2 regions of the Methylobacterium sp. J-001 genome follow, and region 1 is predicted to be linked to the other one. Evidence: riboswitches for the same ligand, from Rfam matches in the RefSeq annotation. Region 1 holds a riboswitch; the other holds the start of a gene.

Region 1 (4,408 bases):
GCCGAGATCGAGCCCGGCGACCTGACCCTCACGGTCACGGCAGAGTTCAACGGCAACAGCGCGCCCTTCGCCCGGGAGATGGTGCTGCTGAAGATCCGGGGGGTCTACAAGCAGCCGATCCTGCTGGAGGAGGTCGTCCAGCCCTCGCTCGCCAATTTCTCCTGGACCCAGCTCGGCCGGGACCACTGGAGCAAGACCAAGCTGCCGGACGGGCAGAGCGCCATCGCGTTCGAGCGCACCGTGGCGGTGTTCCCGCACCATGCGGGCGACTTCGTCATCGAGCCCTTCACCCACAAGCTCACGGTCAACGATGTCGGCGAGCGGCGGATGGTCGAGGTGCGCTCGAAGCCGATCCCGTTCCCGGTAGCGGCCTGGAAAGAGGCGACGGGCGGCCCGGACGTGAAGGAGCCCTGGTGGCTGCCCGCCCGGGACGTCGCGGTGACCGATTCCTGGAGCCCCGACCCCGAGACCGTGAAGCTCGGCGAGACCACCCGGCGGATCGTGACCCTGGAGGTCCAGGGCATGGTCGCCGAGGGCCTGCCGCCCCGGCCGGTGATGCGCACCCGCGGCATCCTCACCTTCGCCGGCCCGGTCACCCGCGAGACCCTGCTGACGCCCTCCGGCCCCGTGGCGCGGGCGACCTACCAGTGGGACGTGAAGCCCGGCGTGCCCGAGGTGATCCCCCTCGACGCCATCGCGATCCCGTGGTTCGACACCAACACCCGCACCATGCGGGAGGCCGAGATCCCGGCCCGCCAGATCGGCGGCGGCCTGCCCGACCGGGAGGGCGACCGGGCGCCCCCGCCCGTCCCGTCGCCGCTGGTGGCCGCCGCCGCGGCGCTCGCCGCCTTCGGCCTCGGCCTGGCCCTGATCGGTTACGGCACGGGCCGCCCGCGCCTACGCCTCTCCGCCGCCACCCGCCGGGCCCTGAACCGGGCCGCCCGCGCGGGCGATCCGGCCGGGTTCCGCGCCGCCCTGGAGGCCGCCCGCCGGGAGGCACCGGAGCTTGCCCGGACCTGGCAGGCGCGGCCCGATCTGGCCGCGCCGCTCGCGGCCCTCGACCGGGCGGTGTTCGGAAAAGCGGGCCCCCCCGCCCCGGACCTGCCGGCGCTCGCCCGCGCCCTGTCGCGGCCCGAAATCCTGCCGACCGCCTCCGGACCGGACCGGTTGGCGCCCCTCGACGGGCCGGCGGCCTGAAACCTTTGCACAGGACTTGGGCACGGACTATTCCTGGGCAACAGCCCAAGTTCTGATCAGGCATCAATATTTTGCACGGTCTTGCGTCACCTGATGTCGCTTCGTAGCCTTCGTTGCCTCAACACTGAAGACTTGCAACGAACATCAGGGAGGAGCGCCATGGCCCGCGCCAACGACGTCAAGGACCGGTTCCGCGCCCGGCTGCAGGATGCCGATGCCCGCAGCACCGATTTCCGCCGGAAGCTGCTGGCGGAGGGCACCCGCGCCCTCGAGCCGGTGGTCGATGTCCTGAGCCTGATGGCCGAGGTACTGAACGAGGCGGACAACGTCCACGGCAGCATCACCGGCCTCGAGGCCCAGATCGACCAGGACAACTTCATCAGCCTCTGCGCCAAGCTGCGCGGGACCGAGACCGAGCAGAAGATCAAGATCAAGTACGGTCCCGAGCTCGGCGGCAGCAACACCATCTCGGTCTCGGGCCTGAACCAGCGCTACAACGAGCGCCTGGTCCCGGGCGCGGCCGGGGCCGCCCTTGGCCGGAGCGTCGGCAGCGACATCCATCTGGACGAGAACCGCGGCACCGAGCTCGCCGAGGTGGTCCGCGAGGTGGTCGAGGATTTCTACGCCGCCCAGATCGAGCAGCGCAGCCACTTCGCCGCCGTGCAGTAGCGCAGGGGCGGATCCGGATTTCCCTCGGGCCCATCCTGCGCTAGATCTGGCCGGGATGGGGATGGAGCTCCCCGATAACCGCCCGGCATCGCCATGCCGGGCTGATGGCTCCTACCGAACGGGCGCTCCGGTCGTCCGCGGTGGGGCATGTGCCGACGCCGCCCGACCGAACAGGAAGGGCAGGCATGGTCAACACCCTCATCGTCATCCTCGGGGCCGGGCTCGGCGGCGGGGTCCGTCACGGCATCAACGTCGCGGTGGCCCGGTTGCTGCCGGGCTTCGGGTTTCCCCTCGCGACCCTGGTGATCAACGTGCTCGGCTCGTTCCTGATGGGCGTGCTGGCCGAGGGCTTCGCCCTGCGCGGCGCGGCCGGCCACCCGGCGCGGCTGTTCCTGACCACCGGGATCCTGGGCGGCTTCACCACCTTCTCGACCTTCTCGCTCGACGCGATCAGCCTGTACGAGCGCGGCGAGCCGGCCCTGGCCGCCCTCTACGTGGGCGTCTCCGTGGCGGGCGGCCTGCTCGGCCTCCTCGCCGGCATGGCCCTGATCCGCGCGCTCTGAAAAAAGATGGTTTCAAAAGGTCTCCGACCTTTTGCGGGTGCAGGGCAGAGCCCTGCAAGGCTCAGGGGCTCCGCCCCTGAACCCCGCCAAAGGGCTTGCCCTTTGGGATCCCGAACCTTCCTCAGTCCGCGATGAACTTCAGGCGGTGGTCGCGGTAGAGGTCGACGATCGCCGCGGCGGTCTCCTCGATCGAGCGGCGGGTCACGTCGATGGTGGGCCAGCGGTTCTTGGTGAACAGCCGGCGCGACATGGTGATCTCGTCGGCCACCGCCGAGCGGTCGACATACATCGAGGATTCGTCGGCGTTGAGGCTCGACAGCCGGTTCTGCCGGATCTGCACGATCCGCTCGGGCGAGGCGAACAGGCCGACCACCAGGGGTTTCCGGGCCCGCTCGATCGCCGGCGGCAGCGGCATGCCCGGCACCAGGGGCAGGTTCGTGGTCTTGAGCCCGCGATTGGCCAGGTAGATCGAGGTCGGCGTCTTCGAGGTCCGGCTGACCCCGAGCAGGATCACGTCGGCATCCTCCAGGTCCTCGGGCAGGTTGCCGTCATCATGCGCCAGCGTGAAGTTCATCGCGTCGATGCGCTTGAAATACTCCGCGTTCAGCATGTGCTGGGCGCCCGGCCGGGCCGTGGTCTCGGCGCCGAGATAGGCGCGCAGCAGGTCGTGGACCGGCCGCAGCACCGACAGGCAGGGCGAGCCGGTCTCCCGGGCGACCTCTTCGAGCCGCTCGCCGAGGTCGCCGCCCACCAGGGTGTACAGCACGAGGCCCGGGGCCGCCCGGATCTCCGAGATCACCCGGTCGAGCTGCGCCGCCGAGCGCACCAGCGGATAGACGTGCTCGATCGCCGAGACGCCCTCGTACTGCGCGGCCGCCGCCCGGCCGACATTGATCAGCGTCTCGCCGGTGGAGTCTGAGACAAGGTGGAGGTGGAAGTAGCTGCGGCCCATCCGGTCGCCTTCGTCTCGCCGGGCGCGTTATCCACAACCGGCCGCCAGGGGAGTCGATGAGTGTGGATAGGATGCGGCTTCGGGCAGGTCCAGGGCGCAGGGGCTGCGCTTTATCGACTCCGCCGTTCACAGGTCCGCCAGATGGGCACGCGGAATCCGGGCGCCTGGGAGAATCCGGGACGCAACAGGGGCGCGTACCGGACTCGGCGTTCGCAAGCCGCTGTTGGACTTGGCCGTTCTCGCAACATGGAGCGAATCCTTTAAAGCCTCGTTAACGGCGCGGCGGCGGGGACGGCCTGTGGACCCGCTTGCACCACCGTGTTGAGCCCCCCCAATAGAAAAAACAGAGTCCTAGAATCTCTCTTTTCTTTTCGAGAGGGGCCTGTGTGGGGATACGGCGCGCCTCGACTCGACAGGAGGCGCGCCGACGGGCATGCGGGATGACGAAGACGGGATGGGAGCGACGATGACGGGGACGGAGCGCATGTCCGAAGGCAAGTCCGAGCGGACGGTGCTGCGCGTCCTCGAGGGCGAGGCGATCGGACCGCCCCCCGCCTGGATGATGCGCCAGGCCGGCCGCTACCTGCCGGAATACCGGGCGAGCCGGGCCGAGGCCGGCTCCTTCCTCGACCTCTGCTACAGCCCGGACTTCGCCGTCGAGGTGACCCTCCAGCCGATCCGCCGCTTCGGCTTCGACGCGGCGATCCTGTTCTCGGACATCCTGGTGGTCCCCCATGCGCTGGGCCAGGACGTGCGGTTCGTCGAGGGCGAGGGCCCCCGCCTCGATCCGCTCGACGGCCGCGACGCCTTCGGGCGGCTGCGCGAGGCCGGCGATCCGGCCATCTTCGCGCACCTGGCCCCGGTCTTCGAGACGGTGAAGCGGCTGCGGTCCGAATTGCCAAACGCGACCACCCTGCTGGGCTTCTGCGGCGCGCCCTGGACGGTGGCGAGCTACATGATCGGCGGCCGCGGCACCCCGGACCTCGCCCCCGCCCGGGCGCTCGCCGAGGGCGACACGGCCCTGGTC
Region 2 (4,408 bases), on a different contig from region 1:
TGTCGCCCGGACGCTGCTTGGGGTTCCAGGTCGAGGGATTGCCCGAGCCGTAGTACATCAGGTCGAGCTTGGGGTCGTACGAGTACCAGCCCCAGGTGCAGCCGCCGCCGGTCTTCCACTGGTCGCCTTCCCAGGTCTTCAGCGAAGAATCCTTGCCCACCGGCTTGCCGAGGTAGGTGGTCTTCTCCGGGTCGACGAGCATCTCGTCGTCCGGGCCGACGGAGTAGGCGCGCCAGACCCGCTTGCCGGACTTGAGGTCGTAGGCGGTCACGTGACAGCGTACGCCGAACTCGCCGCCCGAGATGCCGACGATGACCTTGTCCTTCACCGGCAGCACGGTGGCGGTGTTGGTCTCGCCCTTCTTCGGATCGCCGTTCTGGACCGACCAGTTCACCTTGCCGGACTTGGCGTCGAGCGAGACGACCGTGGTGTCGGCCTGGTGCAGGATGATGGCGCCGTCGGCGTAGGCCAGGCCGCGGTTGACCGTGTCGCAGCACATCACCGGGATCACCGACGGGTCCTGCTTGGGCTCGTACTTCCACACGATCTTGGCCTCGTGGTCGAGGTCGAGCGCGTAGACGATGTTCGGGAACGGGGTGTGGACGTACATCATGTTGCCGATGACGAGCGGGGCGCCCTCATGGCCGCGCAGCACGCCGGTCGAGAAGGTCCAGGCCACCTGGAGGTTCTTGACGTTGTCCTTGTTGATCTGGTCGAGCTTCGAATAGCGCTGGTTCGTGTAGTCGAGGCCCGGGAACGCCCACTGGTTGGGGTCCTGCATCAGCTTCATCAGGTTTTCGTTCGCGATGGCCGGCATGGCGGCCGGCAGGAGCGTCGCGGCGTAGGCGACGGACGCCGCAAGGGCGATCTTCCTCATAGGTGTTCCTCCATTTGAGCGTTCGAACCCGGACGTTGTGTCCGCCAGGGGTCTCCTCACCGCATCCCGGTCCGTCGGCGGCGACGTGTCGGCCCTGCGCGCTTCCGCGCCGGGCCCCGGACCGGGGCTGCATTCCCCTCGAGCCCCAAGATCATCGTCCGGGAGCCCAAGTGGAGCGCCGGTAGAAGTATCGAATTATAAGATCAGCGCAATAAGCATTTTCTAAGTGCGACAGAATTATCCAGTCATTATCATGCAGATGCTGATTTAACCAATACGACGTCGCCCGAAAAAGCCATGGCTTTATCAGGGGCGCAAATAGTGCTGTTTTTTAAATAAAGATGCCGCTCTTTATTATTCCGAGACATCGCTTTTTTGCGTTGACTCAGACTATCGAGTGGCTATCCTTATTCCTGCGACAGACTAGACCTAAGCACATGTATTCTTGTGACCGCTCGGAGGCATGTGTCCTGGTCGCGGCGGAGCCTTATGGCTCCGCCTTTTTTTTCGTGCGCGAACGGGAAAAGGCCCGGACCGCGCCTGGTGGGCGACGGCGGGCATCAGGACGGTCTTGGATCGGGCAGGGTCATCGGTCGGCTCATGAGGGGCCGCCTTGCGGCGATCCGGTTGCGGTCATGAGCGTGACGGTGCGGGTCAACACATAGCTCTACCCGCGCCGAAGCGCTCGGTAGAAGCTATCGTCCGGCCCATAGGGGGCCGGCAGTTATCGGGGAGCTTCATCCCCATCCCACGTCCGGCAACGTGGATTAATCCGTCGTCCGGGTCAATCCCTTCGTCGACCGATCACGCGCGGGTCACGGCAAGGGAGAGGAAATAGGCGCCGTAGGCCGTCACCATGAGGGCCGCGACCCCGTCGAGGACGTAGGGCGGCACCTTCCGGAAGATCCCGGTGCCGCCGAGGGCGAAAGCCAAGGTCGCCACGAGCACGACCCCGATGCCGACCCCGAGGGTCGCCGTTCCCGCGCCCTCCCGAAGCGAGACGCCGAGCCAGACCACCAGGATCTCAAGCCCCTCGGCGACCAGGGCCCAGGCGGCGACGCCGAGGCCCGCGGCGTTGATCGGCCGCGACCAGTTCGCGTCCGTCGAGCCGGGGGCCGTGCCGGCATCGCGCTTCGAGAGCCCGTCGATGAACTCGTAGAGCAGGTACAGGCCGAACCCGAGCAGCAAGACCGCCGAGATCCAATCCAGGACGTTCAGGGCCAGGAGGTAGGCCGCCTTGCGCAGGACGACCGCGAGGATCGACACCGCCAGCCCGCCGAGGATGGAGCCCGCCAGGACGCTGCGCCATCCGAACCGGTACGCCCCGGCCATCATCACCGTCGCGGCGATGAAGAGTTCGGTGAAGGTCACCTGGAAGGTGATGACGGCTCCGAGCCAGGAAAGGGTCATGGGATGCGCTCCGCCCCGGGCCGGCGTCGAACGCGCCGGCCTCGGCCGCGGAGGGCATAGACATGCCCCGGGCCCTGGACCAGCCACCGTCTTTCGTGATGCTTTCGAACGACCCGGGCCCCATCCCCACTCGGGATGGGGCCCGGGCGCGCGGGAGTTGGATCTTGACGAACGGGCGAGGCGAAGGCATCTCCCGTCCACGGCAATGGAATCTGCCGGGCCTTTCGGCCAAACCGCCCCCTGGGCTAATGACTCCTACCTTTTGCGGCGCCGCAACAAGGGGGACTCATGCGCGCGACCTTCCAAAATCTCTTCGACAGCCTGAACCTCGCGGCGTTCGTCCGCACGCGGCACGCCCATGCCGTTTCGGTGGCGCGATGGTCGGCCATCCTCGTGCCGATGGCCGCGGCGGTCGGCACCCTCTGCGCGGCCTTCCTGTGGAGCCTCGACGCGGCCACCCAGGCGCGCTTCGACCATCCCTGGTTCCTGTTCCTGCTTCCGCTCGGGGGCTGTGCCGTCGGCTTGCTCTACCACCTGTTCGGCAAGAGCGTTGAAGGCGGCAACAACCTCATCGTCGAGGAGATCCACGAGCCGGACGGCGGCGTGCCGCTCCGGATGGCGCCGCTTATCTTCCTCGGCACCATCGTCACGCACCTGTTCGGCGGGTCGGCCGGGCGCGAGGGTACCGCCGTCCAGATGGGAGGCAGCCTTGCCAGCGCCTTCGGCAAGCTCTTCGGGGTCGATGCGGCCGGGGTCCGGGTCCTCCTGATGGCGGGTATCGCCGCCGGCTTCGGCGCAGTCTTCGGCACGCCCATCGCCGGCGCGGTGTTCGCGCTGGAGGTGCTCGCGGTCGGTCGCGTCGAGTACGCCGCGCTGGTGCCCTGCCTCCTCGCCGCGGTGGTCGGCGACTGGACCTGCCAGGCATGGGGCATCCACCACGGCTTCTACCACGTGGACTTCCTCGCCGGCGGCGCGAAGGCCCTGACCGTCGATCCGCTGCTCCTTGCCAAGGTCGCGCTCGCCGGCGTCGCTTTCGGCCTTGTCGGGTTGCTGTTCGCGGAAGCCAACCACCTCCTCGGTGGTTGGCTGAAGCGCCTGGTCCCGTACGGGCCGCTCCGCCCGGTGATCGGCGGCCTCGCGGTCATCGGCCTCGTCTACGCTTTTGGTACGCGGGACTACCTCGGGCTCGGCGTCTCGGCCGCCGACGCCGGCGGGATGACCATCAACACCTTCTTCGGGCCGGACATCCATCCCTGGAGCTGGGCCCTGAAGATCCTGTTCACGGTCGTGACCCTCAGCGCCGGGTTCAAGGGCGGCGAGGTCACGCCGCTGTTCTTCATCGGCGCGGCGCTCGGCAACGCCCTGGCCGGGCTGCTCGGCGCGCCGGTGGACCTGTTCGCGGCGCTGGGGTTCGTCGCGGTCTTCGCCGGCGCAGCCAACACGCCGCTCGCCTGCACGCTGATGGGCATCGAGCTCTTCGGCGCGACGCACGGGGTCTATCTCGCCGTCGCGTGCTTCCTGGCTTACCTCTGCTCGGGTCACAACGGCATCTACCTGTCGCAGCGCATCGCGGTCCCGAAGTCGGCGGCGGCCAACATCCCGGACGGCATGACCCTGCGCCAGGCCCGTACGGGCCGGGTGCCGACCGTCGCACCGTTGGCCGAGCGCCCCATCACCGAGGAGACGTCATGACCCCATCGCATCGCGTCGTCGCCGCCGACACCGGCATGATCCGTATCTACATGAAGCCGGGCGAGCGCGGCGGCGCCGGCAAGGGCCGGTGGTTCTCTGGCTCGAAGCCGCTCTATCGGGAGCTCGTCGCCCAGGCCAAGGCGGAGGGCCTCATGAACGCCGTCGCCCACCAGTCCCACCACGGCTACAGCAACCATGGGCCGATCCAGGACGACGGCGCCGAGTCGCTCAACCCCGAGCTGACCATGTGCGTCGAACTGATCGGCACCCGCGAGCAGCTCGAAGGCTTCTGCAGCCGGCACGGTGCCCAACTCGCGAACAAGGTCATCGTCTACAAGCACCTGGAGCACTGGAGCGTCAGCCAAGTCGGCGTCGGTGCGGCGGGCCGGGCTGCATGACATGAACCGTCCCGGGACGCTCCGGGCTTCG

Evidence for each region. Region 1 has a riboswitch for fluoride ahead of crcB (fluoride efflux transporter CrcB). Riboswitches for the same ligand answer to the same signal wherever they lie in the genome.
Region 2: another riboswitch for fluoride. It lies ahead of MKK65_RS12450 (voltage-gated chloride channel family protein); the one in region 1 lies ahead of crcB (fluoride efflux transporter CrcB).

What each region holds. Positions count from the first base shown of each region.
Region 1 is NZ_JAKSYN010000137.1:103-4,510, forward strand. It holds gene MKK65_RS17160 (hypothetical protein) at 1-1,197, shown strand, start outside; gene MKK65_RS17165 (hypothetical protein) at 1,357-1,866, shown strand; fluoride riboswitch at 1,915-1,987, shown strand; gene crcB (fluoride efflux transporter CrcB) at 2,052-2,429, shown strand; gene MKK65_RS17175 (pyruvate, water dikinase regulatory protein) at 2,551-3,381, opposite strand; gene MKK65_RS17180 (uroporphyrinogen decarboxylase) at 3,836-4,408, shown strand, end outside.
Region 2 is NZ_JAKSYN010000112.1:56,381-60,788, forward strand. It holds gene xoxF5 (lanthanide-dependent methanol dehydrogenase XoxF5) at 1-877, opposite strand, end outside; fluoride riboswitch at 1,560-1,631, opposite strand; gene MKK65_RS12445 (TMEM165/GDT1 family protein) at 1,682-2,287, opposite strand; fluoride riboswitch at 2,480-2,552, shown strand; gene MKK65_RS12450 (voltage-gated chloride channel family protein) at 2,576-3,979, shown strand; gene MKK65_RS12455 (DUF190 domain-containing protein) at 3,976-4,377, shown strand.